2 linked regions of the Methylosinus sp. H3A genome follow. The protein of the gene in region 2 interacts with the protein of the main gene of each other region in a pairwise test. Links are inferred from orthologs where the notes say so. Each region holds a gene or a part of one and is shown on either strand. Other genes may lie near its edges. The genes, in order: secA and secB.

Region 1 (6,419 bases), 920 kb from region 2 along the record:
CCACGGGACGGCTCGATCGTGCTCGTCCATCCCAATGGCAATGAGCCGGCCGGGCTGCGGCTGTTCTCGAGACTCTTGGAGCAGGGCCGGCTGCCGACGCCGTTCCGGCGGATCGAGGAGGCGCCGGAGTGAGGGATCCGCGATCCCTTCACCCTTCCTCCGCGGGGCAGTGCCTCGGGCAATCGCGACGTCCAGCGCGGCAAGGCGGGCTTCGCGCTCCAGAATGTCCGGGCATCCACGCCAGGACATCGCGACACGCGGGGGCTGCGCGGTTCCGCTCATGTTCTTAGGCTTTCGGAGAGGTCGCGGCGTGGATGGCCGCGACGAGCGCGGCCATGACGCTGCAAACATGCCTGCTCGTCAGCCCGATTCGGAGCCCTGATTTCGCCGCGCCCTTACATTGACAAGGGTTCGGCCGCCTCTTATCTCTCGGCCGTCGCCGCGCCGCAGACGCGAGCGCGAGCGCACGGCCGCGCCCGCCGACCTTTCGAAAAGAAATTGGCAAATCGAAAGGAACATGTGCGAAAAGGCGGCCTCCGCCGGCTCCTCGCCGGAGGCTCATCTAGAAAGGTTTGCGCATGCTCGGCGCTCTCGCCAAGAAGATTTTCGGCTCGGCCAACGACCGCCGGCTCAAGACCTATCAGCCGAAGGTCAAGGCGATCAACGCTTTGGAACCCGAGCTCGCTGTTTTGTCGGATGAGGCGCTGCGCGGGCGCACCGAGGAGTTCCGCGAACAACTCGCGAACGGCGCGCGGCTCGACGATCTGCTGGTCCCGGCCTTCGCCACCGTCCGAGAGGCGGCCAAGCGCGTGCTCGGCCAGAGGCATTTCGACGTGCAGCTCATCGGCGGCATGGTCCTCCACGAGGGCGCCATCGCCGAGATGCGCACCGGCGAGGGCAAGACGCTGGTCGCGACGCTCGCCGTCTATCTCAACGCGTTGGTCGGCCGCGGCGTCCATGTCGTCACCGTCAACGACTATCTCGCCCGCCGCGACGCCGAATGGATGGGCCGGGTCTATCGATTCCTGGGCCTCAGCGTCGGCGTCATCGTCCACGACATATCGGACGAGGAGCGCGCCGACGCCTATCGCTGCGACATCACCTACGGCACCAACAACGAATTCGGCTTCGACTATCTGCGCGACAATATGAAATACGAGCTGGCGCAGATGGTGCAGCGCCCGCATGCCTACGCCATCGTCGACGAAGTGGATTCGATCCTCATCGACGAGGCGCGCACGCCGCTCATCATCTCGGGCCATTCGGACGACAAATCCGATCTTTATAATGCGATCGACAAGCTGCTCCCCAAGCTCGACAAGGAAGACTACGAGCTCGACGAGAAGCAGCGCACCGTCAATCTGACGGAAATCGGCAATGAGCATATGGAAGAGCTGCTGGCCGAGGCCGGCGTGCTCGCCGATGGCGCGCTCTATGAGGCGCAGAACGTCACGCTGGTCCATCATGTGAACCAGGCCTTGCGCGCGCACAAGCTGTTCCAGCGCGACAAGGATTACATCGTCCGTAAGGGCGAGGTCGTCATCATCGACGAATTCACCGGCCGCATGATGCCCGGCCGTCGTTATTCGGAAGGGCTGCATCAGGCGCTCGAGGCCAAGGAGCGGCAGGCCGTCCAGCCGGAGAATGTCACGCTCGCCTCCATCACCTTCCAGAATTATTTCCGCCTCTACGAGAAGCTCGCCGGCATGACCGGCACGGCCTCGACGGAAGCCGACGAGTTCGCCGAGATCTATAAGCTCGACGTCGTCGAGATTCCGACCAATCGCCCGGTGCAGCGCATAGACGAGGACGACGAGGTCTATCGCACCGGCCGCGAGAAGCTCGACGCCATCGCGCGCGAGATCGAGGAGGCGAACGCCAAGATGCAGCCGCTGCTCGTCGGCACGACGTCGATCGAGAAGTCCGAGCAGCTCGCCGAATTCCTGCTCTCCAAGGGCTATAAGCAGATCGACTTCTCCGAGCCGGCCAAGGCGCTCGCCAAGCTCTATGAGGCGGCGCGCAGCGGCCAGCCGTCGCGGCAATTCGCCGTGCTCAACGCGCGCTTCCACGAGCAGGAGGCCTATATCGTCGCCGAGGCGGGCGTGCCGGGCGCGATCACCATCGCCACCAATATGGCCGGTCGCGGCACCGACATTCAGCTCGGCGGCAATATAGAGATGCGCGTCGCGCAGGAATATGCCGGGCTCGAGGGCGCCGCTCGCGAGGCGAAGGAGGCCGAGATTCGCGCCGAGATCGCCGATTTCAAGGAAAAGGCGCTCGCCGCCGGCGGACTCTACATCATCGGCACGGAGCGCCACGAGAGCCGGCGCATCGACAATCAGCTGCGCGGCCGCTCGGGCCGTCAGGGCGATCCCGGCCGCTCGAAATTCTTCCTGTCGCTGCAGGACGATCTCATGCGCATCTTCGGCTCCGAGCGCATGGAGAGCATGCTGGTGAAGCTCGGCCTGCAGGAGGGCGAGGCGATCGTCCATCCCTGGATCAACAAGGCGCTGGAGAAGGCGCAGCACAAGGTCGAGGCGCGCAACTTCGATATCCGCAAGAACATCCTCAAATTCGACAATGTCATGAACGACCAGCGCAAGGTCATCTTCGAGCGCCGGCGCGAGATCATGGCGGAGGAGAGCGTCGAGGAGGCGGTGAACGAGATGCGCGAGGACGTCGTCGTCGAACTCGTCGCCAAGCATATTCCGCATGACGCTTATGCCGAAGCCTGGGACGTCGAAGGCCTTGCCGAGGCGGCGCGCGCGCAGCTCAATCTCGATCTGCCGATCGAGGATTGGGCGAAGGAAGAGGGCATCGCCGACGAGGAGATCAAGGAGCGTCTGCTCACCGCGGCGAACCAGTCCTACGCCGAGCGAGTCGAGCGTAACACGGAGCAGCTCTCGCGCATGATCGAGAAGCAGGTCGTGCTGCAGGCGCTCGATCATCTGTGGCGCGACCATCTCGTCGTGCTCGATCATCTTCGCCAAGTGATCGGCTGGCGCGGCATGGCGCAGCGCGATCCGCTCAACGAATATAAATCCGAGGCGCTGGATCTGTTCCGCAGCCTGATGACGCATTGGGACGAGACGGTCACCTCGCAGCTGATGCGCGTCGAGGTGTCCTTCGAGGCGCCGCCGGCCCCGGCCGAGCTGCCGCCCATGGAATATGTGCATCCGGACCCGAACGCCGCGGGCGGCGGAGAGAGCGCGCTCGCCGATCTCAACGCCCGCCTCGCCGCTGCGGATTTTTCATCCCAGGCGATCGGCGGCGGCGCGGCGGAGGCGGAGGCGGCGCGCGATCCCGCCAATCCCGCGACCTGGGGCAAGGTCGGCCGCAATGAGCCCTGTCCCTGTGGCTCGGGCAAGAAATTCAAGCACTGTCACGGTGCGCTGGTGTGAGCGAATTGCGAGTGGCGAATAGCGAATAGCCGCTACTCGCTATTGGCTATTTCGCTATTCGCGTCGCAATTTTCCGCTGCTACTGGAGCCAATCCGTGTCGAAGATCGATTTCTCCAAAGTCCTCATCGCGCAGGGCGGCGGACCGACCGCCGTCATCAATCAGTCGCTCGTCGGCGCCGTGCTCGAGTCGCGCAAGTTCCGTGCGGTCGAGCGCGTCTATGGCGCCTATCACGGCGTGCGCGGAATCGTGAATGAGAATTTCGTCGATCTGACGCAGGAGACGACTCATAATCTCGAGATGGTCGCCTGCACGCCGTCCTCCGCGCTCGGCTCGACGCGCGACAAGCCCGATCTCAAATATTGCCACGAGATCTTCGAGGTGCTGCGCGCGCATGAGATCGGCTGCTTCTTCTATATAGGCGGGAACGACAGCTCCGACACGGTGCGCATCGTTTCCGAGGAAGCGATCAAGGCCGATTATCCGCTGCGCGTCGTTCACATTCCCAAGACGATCGACAATGATCTGATGATCAATGATCACACGCCGGGCTTTCCCTCCGCGGCGCGCTGGGTCGCGCAGGCCTTCGCCGGCGCCAATCTCGATAATTGGGCGCTGCCCGGCGTCTATATCGCCGTGGTGATGGGCCGCCATGCGGGCTTTCTCACCGCGGCTTCCGCGCTCGGCAAGAAATTCCCGGACGACGGGCCGCATCTCATCTATGTGCCCGAGCGCGCCTTCGACACGGAGCGCTTCCTCGCCGACGTCAAAGCGACGATGGACAAATATGGGCGCTGCGTCGTGGCGGTTTCGGAGGGAATTTCCGACGAGAACCATACGCCGATCGCGGCCAAGCTCGCCGAGCAGGTGGAGAAGGACGCGCATGGCAATGTGCATCTGGGCGGAGGCGCTCTCGCCGACATGCTGACCGAGCTCGTCAAGACCAAGCTCGGCTTGAAGCGCGTGCGGGCCGATACTTTCGGCTATGTGCAGCGCAGCTTCGTCGGCTGCGTCTCCGATGTGGATCAGCGCGAGGCGCGCGAGGTCGGCGAGAAGGCGGTGCAGTTCGCGCTGTGGGGCGATCGCGACGGCTCCGTGACGATTCACCGCACGGGATTCTACTCTGTGGATTATCGGCTCACGCCGCTCGTGGAGGTCGCCGGCAAGACCAAGGTGATGCCGGCCGAGTTTCTGACCGCGGACGGCACGGATGTCACTGACGCCTTCCGGCTTTATCTGCGTCCTCTGCTCGGCTCGGGAATGCCGGATGCGTACAGGCTCCGCTTGAATCCTGTCGCCAAAAAACTGAGAACGTAACGTCTCGAGACTGTCGCACGACCGGCGACGCCTGGGGTCAAGGCCTTGATTTTCAGGAAATTTACTCTTTAGAAGGAGTGGCGCCCGGAAAAGGCGCAGGGCCCCTTCCCAAGGCGCGATTCTTGCTTGATTTATATGCGGGCGTCGTGGTTGCATTGCGGGCCGGGACTTATAGACTGGCATCCGCGGTAGACGCCGGAAGCTGGGGGACGGGGAGAGCGGCGGGCCAAAGCCCGTTTGCACCTTTTGTTAGGCCCTCGCTGATATCGAGTGAGGTTGGTTCGATTCGCCACAGCGGGCCGATCGGTCAGGAGACGAGACATGAGCAAGGTCGGCAGCAGCGATTCGAAGAACACGCTCTACTGCTCATTTTGTGGCAAGAGCCAGCATGAGGTGCGCAAGCTCATCGCTGGTCCGACGGTCTTCATCTGCGACGAATGCGTCGAGCTCTGCATGGACATCATCCGCGAGGAGAACAAGTCCATCGTCAAGCAGCGCGACGGCATTCCGACGCCGCGGGAGATCTGCAAGGTTCTCGATGATTATGTGATCGGCCAGGCGCAGGCCAAGCGCGTGCTGTCGGTCGCCGTGCATAATCACTACAAGCGCCTCAATCACGCCGCCAAGCATGGCGACGTCGAGCTGGCGAAATCCAACATTCTGCTGATCGGCCCGACGGGCGTCGGCAAGACGATGCTGGCTCAGACGCTTGCGCGCATTCTCGACGTGCCCTTCACCATGGCGGACGCGACGACGCTGACCGAGGCGGGCTATGTCGGCGAGGATGTCGAGAACATCATCCTCAAGCTGCTGCAGGCATCCGACTACAATGTCGAGCGCGCGCAGCGCGGCATCGTCTATGTCGACGAGATCGACAAGATCTCGCGCAAATCCGACAATCCGTCGATCACGCGCGATGTGTCGGGCGAGGGCGTGCAGCAGGCGCTGCTGAAGATCATGGAAGGCACCATCGCCTCTGTGCCGCCGCAGGGTGGGCGCAAGCATCCGCAGCAGGAGTTCCTGCAGGTCGACACGACCAATATTCTCTTCATCTGCGGCGGCGCCTTCGCCGGCCTTGAGAAGATCATCTCCTCGCGCGGTCGGGGCACCTCCATCGGCTTCGGCGCCAATGTGCAGGCGCCGGACGAGCGCCGCACCGGCGACATCTTCCGTCATGTGCAGCCCGAGGATCTGCTGAAATTCGGCCTCATCCCCGAATTCGTCGGCCGTCTGCCGGTGATCGCGACGCTCGAGGATCTGGACGAGGAGGCGCTGAAGCGCATCCTCACCGAGCCGAAGAATGCGCTGGTCAAGCAGTATCAGCGGCTGTTCGAGATGGAGAGCACCGAGCTCACCTTCCAGGACGAGGCGCTCTCTTCCGTCGCCCGCAAGGCGATCGAGCGCCACACCGGCGCGCGCGGCCTGCGCTCCATCATGGAGGGCATTCTGCTCGACACCATGTTCGAGCTGCCGGGCCTCGAGGGCGTCGAGCAGGTCGTCATCGGACCCGAGGTTGTCGAGGGCAAGGCGCGCCCGCTCTATATCTACGCCGAGCGTAGCGAAAAGAGCGGCGCCAGCGCCTGACGCTTTTTTGGGCGGGGGAGCGCCAACTCTTTCGCAGCTCCCGCCCAACCTGCCGCATGCGTCTGTTTTTCCAGTATCTTGAATCGTTCTGCCACTAGGCCCATTTGTTGCGTAATCG
Region 2 (5,944 bases):
CGCGGCGGCGCGTATAGAAGAGATGTTTCCCGGAACCACCGTGGACGGTGTCGTCGATCGCGCCCGCCTCGCCGCTCGCGTGCTCGGCGATCCGGAGGCTTTGCGCCGTCTCGAGGCTTTGGTGCATCCGCTCGTCGCCGCCGGTCGCGACGAATTCCTAGAGGCGAGCCGTCTCGCCGGCGAGCGCGTCGTCGTCTTCGACATTCCTCTCCTCTTCGAGATCGGCGCGGAAAAAGATGTCGACGCCGTCGTCGTCGTCTCCGCGCCGCCGGAGATACAGCGGGCGCGCGTGCTGGCGCGTCCCGGGATGACGGATGAGAAATTCGCGGCCATCCTCGCCAAGCAGACGCCGGACGCCGAAAAACGAGCCCAGGCCGATTTCGTGGTGCATAGCGACCGCGGGCTGGATTCCGCTCGGCAGGAAGTTCGGTTAATTCTCGAGACGCTGGCGCAGGGAAAAGCCGTGCGCTGATTTTTCGAGACTGAGGGGTCGCCCACGATGCGTGAGATCGTCTTCGACACGGAGACGACCGGCTTGGATCCGACCAAGGGCCATCGCATCGTCGAGATCGGCGCGGTCGAGATATCCAATCTGATCCCGACCGGCCGCACCTTCCATTTCTACCTCGATCCAGAACGCGACATGCCGGAAGAAGCATTTCGCGTGCATGGCCTCTCCTCGGCCTTTCTCACGGGCCAAAAGAAATTCCGTGAGATCGCCGCGAGTTTCCTCGAATTCGTCGCCGACGCGGCTCTCGTCGCGCACAACGCCGAATTCGACATGCGCTTCGTCAATTTCGAGCTCGGCCTGCTCGGGATCGCGCCTATTCCGTTCGATCGCGTCGTCGACACTCTGACGATGGCGCGTCGCCGTCATCCGGGCGCCTCCAACACGCTGGACGCGCTCTGCCAGCGTTACGGCGTCGATCTGACGAAGCGCGACAAGCATGGCGCTCTGCTCGATGCGGGTCTTCTCGCGGAAGTCTATGCGGAGCTGATGGGCGGTCGCCAATCCGCGCTCACCCTGCAGGCGGACGCAGTCACGCTCGATGAAGCCGGCGGCGGCGAATTATTGCGCAGCCGACCGCAAAAGCTCACGCCGCTCCTCACAGAGGATGAGAGAGCCGCGCATGAGGCTTTCGTCGCCGGGCTCGGAAAGGAGCCGCAATGGCTTCGCTATTTCGCGCAGCCGGACGAGGCTGAGGTCCGAGTCGCCGAGGTTATGGAGAGGCGAGCCTGACGGCTCGCCTTCCGCATTTCAATTGGCGTTGGCCGGGGTCTGCTGCTCGGCCTGAGCGGCGCGCTGCTGATAGAGCGCGAAAAAGTCGATCGGATCGACATAGAGGGGCGGAAAGCCGCCGTTGCGCGTGCCGTCGGCGACGACCTGGCGCAGAAAGGGAAACAACAGGCGCGGGCATTCGATCATCACTAGCGGATGGATCTGCTCGGCGGGAATGTTCACGAGGCGGAACACGCCGCCGTAATCGACCTCGAGCTTGAACAGCACTTCGCCGCCCTCGGTCGCCGAGGCTTCGAGCGTCACCGAGACCTCGAAGTCGTTGGGCGAGAGCTGCTTGGCGTTCACATTGACCTGAATGCCGATCTCCGGCGGATTCTCGCGCGGCTGCAGGGAGCGCGGCGCGTTCGGATTCTCGAAGGACAGATCCTTCACATATTGTACGAGCACATTGAGCGCCGGGGCGCCGGTCGGGCCGGAGCCGTTTCCATTCGTATCGGTCATCGTCGAACTCCCAGCCGATGTCGGCTCCCGACAGGCGCAATGGGATAATGACGCCTGTCACGGCGCCCGCCTATCACGTCCCCTCGCGGGCCACAACGGGGTTTGACGCCAGTCGGATCAAACGGCTTTGACAGGAGGCGCGCGGCGCGCGCGCACGCGGCGCTTTGGGCCCTCGTCGACGATCGCCTTCCATTCGCCGGGCGAAAGATCGATCGTCTGCGGACCCCGCCGCTCCGTCGCGCCGCGGATGCGGTCGGCGACGCGGGCGCGGATCGACGGCGACTTCAGCGCGAGGCCGACGAGATCGGAGGCGAAGCCGGGCAGGATGAGCAGCAGCGAGCCGACCGCCTCCAGTCCGCCATCCATCAGAGCGACGCCGGATTTCGTCTCCGCGCGCGGCTGGCCGATCCGGCCGCGCAGATAGACGAACAGACGCTTGACGTCGGCGAGCCCCAGCAATGTCGTGCCGACGCCGAGCGCGACGGCCGCCAGCACGCCGAGGAATTGCACGACGAGCACGAAAGCGATGATCTCGACGAAGAGCCAGCCTGTCAGCACATAAGCGGCGAGTTTCGACTTGTTCACGTCGTAGCGCCCTCCATCCCTCGTCGCGAGCCTCGAAGTCTGTCGTTTCACCTCCCCGGACGGGGAGGGGGAGACGCCGTTCCGGCGTCGATCCGATCGCCTCGCCCCGGCGAGGGGGTTGATTCGTGACATCTGGGACGCGACATGATACCGGACAATCCCTGCGACTGGGAGACGCCCTTTGTCGGGATCCGATTTCGACCCCACCATCTTGGTCTTTGCCGCTCTGGCGGCTTTCGTCGTCTGGAAATTGTGGTCGGTGCTCGGCGTGCGCGTCGATCGCGAAGGCCCGGCCTCGGATAGCGCGCCTGGTTCCGCGCGGCGGATCGGCCCGGCGCCTGCGGCGCAGGGCTCCGCTTTCGCGCCCTCGCCCGCCGCTGGGGCGCTCGACGCCGATCGCTGGAAAGGCGTCGCCGAATCGGGCAGCAATGGCTGGCGCGGGCTGGACCAGATCGCCGCCGCCGATCGCAGCTTCTCCGGCCCGGCCTTCGTCGAGGGCGCCAAGAAAGCCTATGAGATGGTCGTCCAGGCCTTCGCCAAAGGTGATCGCGAAACGTTGAGCAATCTCCTCTCGCGGGAAGTGTTCGACAGTTTCGCGGGCGAGATCGCGGCGCGCGAGCGACGTGGCGAGACCGCCGAAGCCCATGTCGTCTCCATCGATTCGGCGACGGTGGAGGACGCCAAAGTCGAGCTCCGCAAGGCGCAGATCACCCTTCGTTTCGTCGTCAAGCTCCAATCCGTCCGCCGCGATAGCGCCGGCGCCGCGATCGAGGGCGATCCCGATCGCCCGCTCGAGATCGTCGATTTGTGGACATTCGCGCGCGATGTTTCGGCGCGTGATCCGAATTGGAAGCTCGTGGCGACCGAAACGGTCCATTAGGCGGACCTTGCGTGGCGGCGTCCATCGATCTCGAGCCGGTCGGTTTCGATACGATCGACGCCTTGTTCCGGGATGATCTTCGCGAGCCCTTCCGGGTGTTTCGGCGCTCGGCCGGGATCATCCTCTCCAAAGCCTCGCCCCTGCGATCGGCGTTGCCGGCGGACGAAGCTTTGGCGCGCGTTTGCCGCAGCGCTCTCGCGCGGGACGAGGCGACGCTCTCGAGCGATGCGGCGCTCGACTTTTTCGCCTCGCATTTTCGGCCGTTTCGCCTGCGCGCCCCGGGATTCGTCACCGCTTATTACGAGCCGGTCGTCGAAGCGCGCGAGGCGCCCGACGCCGAGTTCCGCACCCCCGTTCCGGCGCGCCCAGCCGATCTCGTCACTTTGAACGACGCTCCGATTCTCGGCGAGGCGGGCGAGACGCTCACCTCGGCGCGGCGTCGGCCGGACGGCGGGCTCGAGCCCTATCCGGACCGCCGCGCATTGGAGGACGGCCCGCGGGAGACGAGGCCCGCGCCGATCGCTTTTCTGCGCGACAGGGTCGAGCTGTTTTTGATCCAGGTGCAAGGCTCGGCGCGATTGCGTTTTCCCGATGGGCGCGAGTTGCCGCTCACTTACGACGGCCGCAACGGCCGGCCCTACACTTCGATCGGTCGTCTGCTCATCGAGCGCGGGCTCGTGCCGCAGGGAGACATGTCGCTCGATCGGCTGAAAGCCGAAATCAGAGCTCTCGGCCAGGAGGACGGCGCGCCGGGCGCCCGGCTGATGCAGGAGAACCGCTCCTTCGTGTTCTTCCGCGCCGATTCCTCGCCCGAGCGCCGCGATGGCCCGATCGGCGGCGAGGGCTGCGCATTGACGCCGCTGCGCTCCATCGCCGTCGACCGTTCGCTGTGGAGCTACGGCCTGCCATTCTGGATCGCCGGAACGCTGCCCTGGCGCAGCGCGAGCGCAGAGCGATTCGAGCGGCTGATGATCGGGCAGGACACGGGCTCGGCGATTCTGGGGCCCGCCCGCGCCGATCTCTTCTTCGGCGCGGGGGATCGGGCCGGAGCGCTCGCCGGCCTCGTCCGTCACGCCGCCGAATTCACCGTTCTGCTGCCGCGGGAAGCGAGTGGCGGAGATGAGTGATCCGCCGCGCGAATCGCGCCGCTCGCGTTTTCTGTCTCGCGAAGAGATCGAGCTCTGGAACAAGGTGACCGCCGATGTGCGGCCGTCGCGCGGCCGTCGCCGCCGATCGCCGGACGAGCAGCCCGTCGATAGTCCGGAGTCGAAGAAGGGCGCCGCGGCGCCGGCTGCGCCGACCCCGCCGCCGGCCGAGAAGAAGTCGCGTCCCCGTCCCGCCCCGCCGCCGGCGGAGATCGATCACCGCACGCGCACGAAATTGCGTCGCGGCCGGCTCGAGGTGGAGGCGAGGCTCGATCTGCACGGGTTGCGCCAGTCGGAGGCGCAGACGGCGCTCTATGATTTTCTACGCCGCGCCCAGGCGGGCGGCGCGCGCATGGCGATCGTGGTGACGGGCAAGGGCGTTCGCAGCGAGGAGGGCGGCGTGCTGCGTCGGCTCGCGCCGATGTGGCTGAGCTCGCCGGCGATGCGCGATCTCGTCGTCGGTTTCGGCGAGGCGGCGCGCAATCACGGCGGCGAAGGCGCGCTCTATGTCCAGATCAGGCGCCCGCGCGGGGTCAAATAGACGCGCGAAAGCCCCGCGCGAGACCGTCAGGCCGTCGCGCCTTCTTCCTCGATCTTGGCTTCCAGCAGTCGCTCGGGCCGCGTCAGAAAGGCCGCGGGAATATCGGCGCGCGCGTCCTCGGTCGGGCCGCGCACAGGCTCGGGCGGAGTCGCCCAGACGAAGGCGTCGAGCTTGCCGGTGATCGGCGAGGCCGGCGCCCAGCGCTTGGAGATGACGCCATCGGCGATCCAGGCCGGATCGCGCGGCGCGCGGGAGCCGCGGGCCAGCCATTCGCGCACCGGCCCGCTCGGGCCGTTCTCGGCGTCCTCGAGCTCGGCCATCAACAGGCAGACCTGGGCGGTCGGCGTCTTGCCCTCGGCGACGAGCGGGGCCAGCGCCTTGCGCGCCGCGCCGAAATCGCGCGCCGCCAACGCCACGCGGGCGACGAGGATTCCCGATTCCGGCGCATGGGATGCGGTGGAGGCGAATTTCCTCACGCGGGCCAGACGCTCGGCGTTGGATTCGCTCGGCGCGGTCTCGAGAAACGCCTCCGCTATATCGGGATGCGGGTGCTCGGCATAGGCTTTTTCCAAGAGCTTCAACGCCTTGGCGCTGTCGCCATGGCGGGCGAGCAGCCGCCCGATCAGCGCGACGGCCGGAACCAGATCGGGCGCGCGCTTGGCCGCCTGACGGGCGAGATGCAGCGCTTCGCTCGGATGCTCGGCCTGCTTCTCCAGCGCCATAGCGGTTTCGACCACCGCGCGCAGGCGCTGCGCGGTCGGCAGATCGATGGCCTTGGCTTTCAGATTGGCTTCGACGGCGACGCGCGCCTCTTCCCAATTGGCCTGCGCGCCATGATGCTCGAGCAGCGCGTCGCCGGCCCAGGGCAGCGGCGTCAGCTGATGCGCCTGATCGGCGAAATGATGCGCGGCCTCGTCGTCCTTGCGGCGCTTGGCCTCTATGTGCAGGCCGCGCAGGCCGAGCAGCCGCGTCTCCGAGAGCTGCGTCATTTCGTGAAAGGCGGTCTCGGCGCCGACGCGATCGCCCTCGAGCTGGGCGACCTGCGCGCGCAG

The links.
Region 1: the proteins of secB (region 2) and secA interact in binary tests that used the Escherichia coli proteins (3 or more experiments, as listed by UniProt). The link is inferred for Methylosinus sp. H3A from one-to-one orthologs.

The regions. Positions count from the first base shown.
Region 1 is NZ_JADNQW010000005.1:459,447-465,865, reverse strand. The notes cover bases 264-3,601. They hold secA (preprotein translocase subunit SecA), read left to right. Parts: upstream 264-578; coding sequence 579-3,401; downstream 3,402-3,601. Other genes in these bases: IY145_RS05265 (6-phosphofructokinase), read left to right, coding at 3,497-3,601. Also shown: IY145_RS05275 (polysaccharide deacetylase), read left to right, coding at 1-132; more of IY145_RS05265, read left to right, coding at 3,602-4,717; ATP-dependent Clp protease ATP-binding subunit ClpX, read left to right, coding at 5,039-6,301. UniProt on the Escherichia coli protein: Required for protein export, interacts with the SecYEG preprotein conducting channel.
Region 2 is NZ_JADNQW010000005.1:1,385,249-1,391,192, forward strand. What follows is about bases 1-2,863. They hold secB (protein-export chaperone SecB), read right to left. Parts: upstream 1,742-2,863; coding sequence 1,259-1,741; downstream 1-1,258. Other genes in these bases: coaE (dephospho-CoA kinase), read left to right, coding at 1-472; dnaQ (DNA polymerase III subunit epsilon), read left to right, coding at 500-1,240; IY145_RS09515 (FxsA family protein), read right to left, coding at 1,859-2,326; IY145_RS09520 (Tim44/TimA family putative adaptor protein), read left to right, coding at 2,508-2,863. Also shown: more of IY145_RS09520, read left to right, coding at 2,864-3,206; IY145_RS09525 (MltA domain-containing protein), read left to right, coding at 3,218-4,333; IY145_RS09530 (Smr/MutS family protein), read left to right, coding at 4,326-4,892; IY145_RS09535 (heme biosynthesis protein HemY), read right to left, coding at 4,919-5,944. UniProt on the Escherichia coli protein: One of the proteins required for the normal export of some preproteins out of the cell cytoplasm. It is a molecular chaperone that binds to a subset of precursor proteins, maintaining them in a translocation-competent state.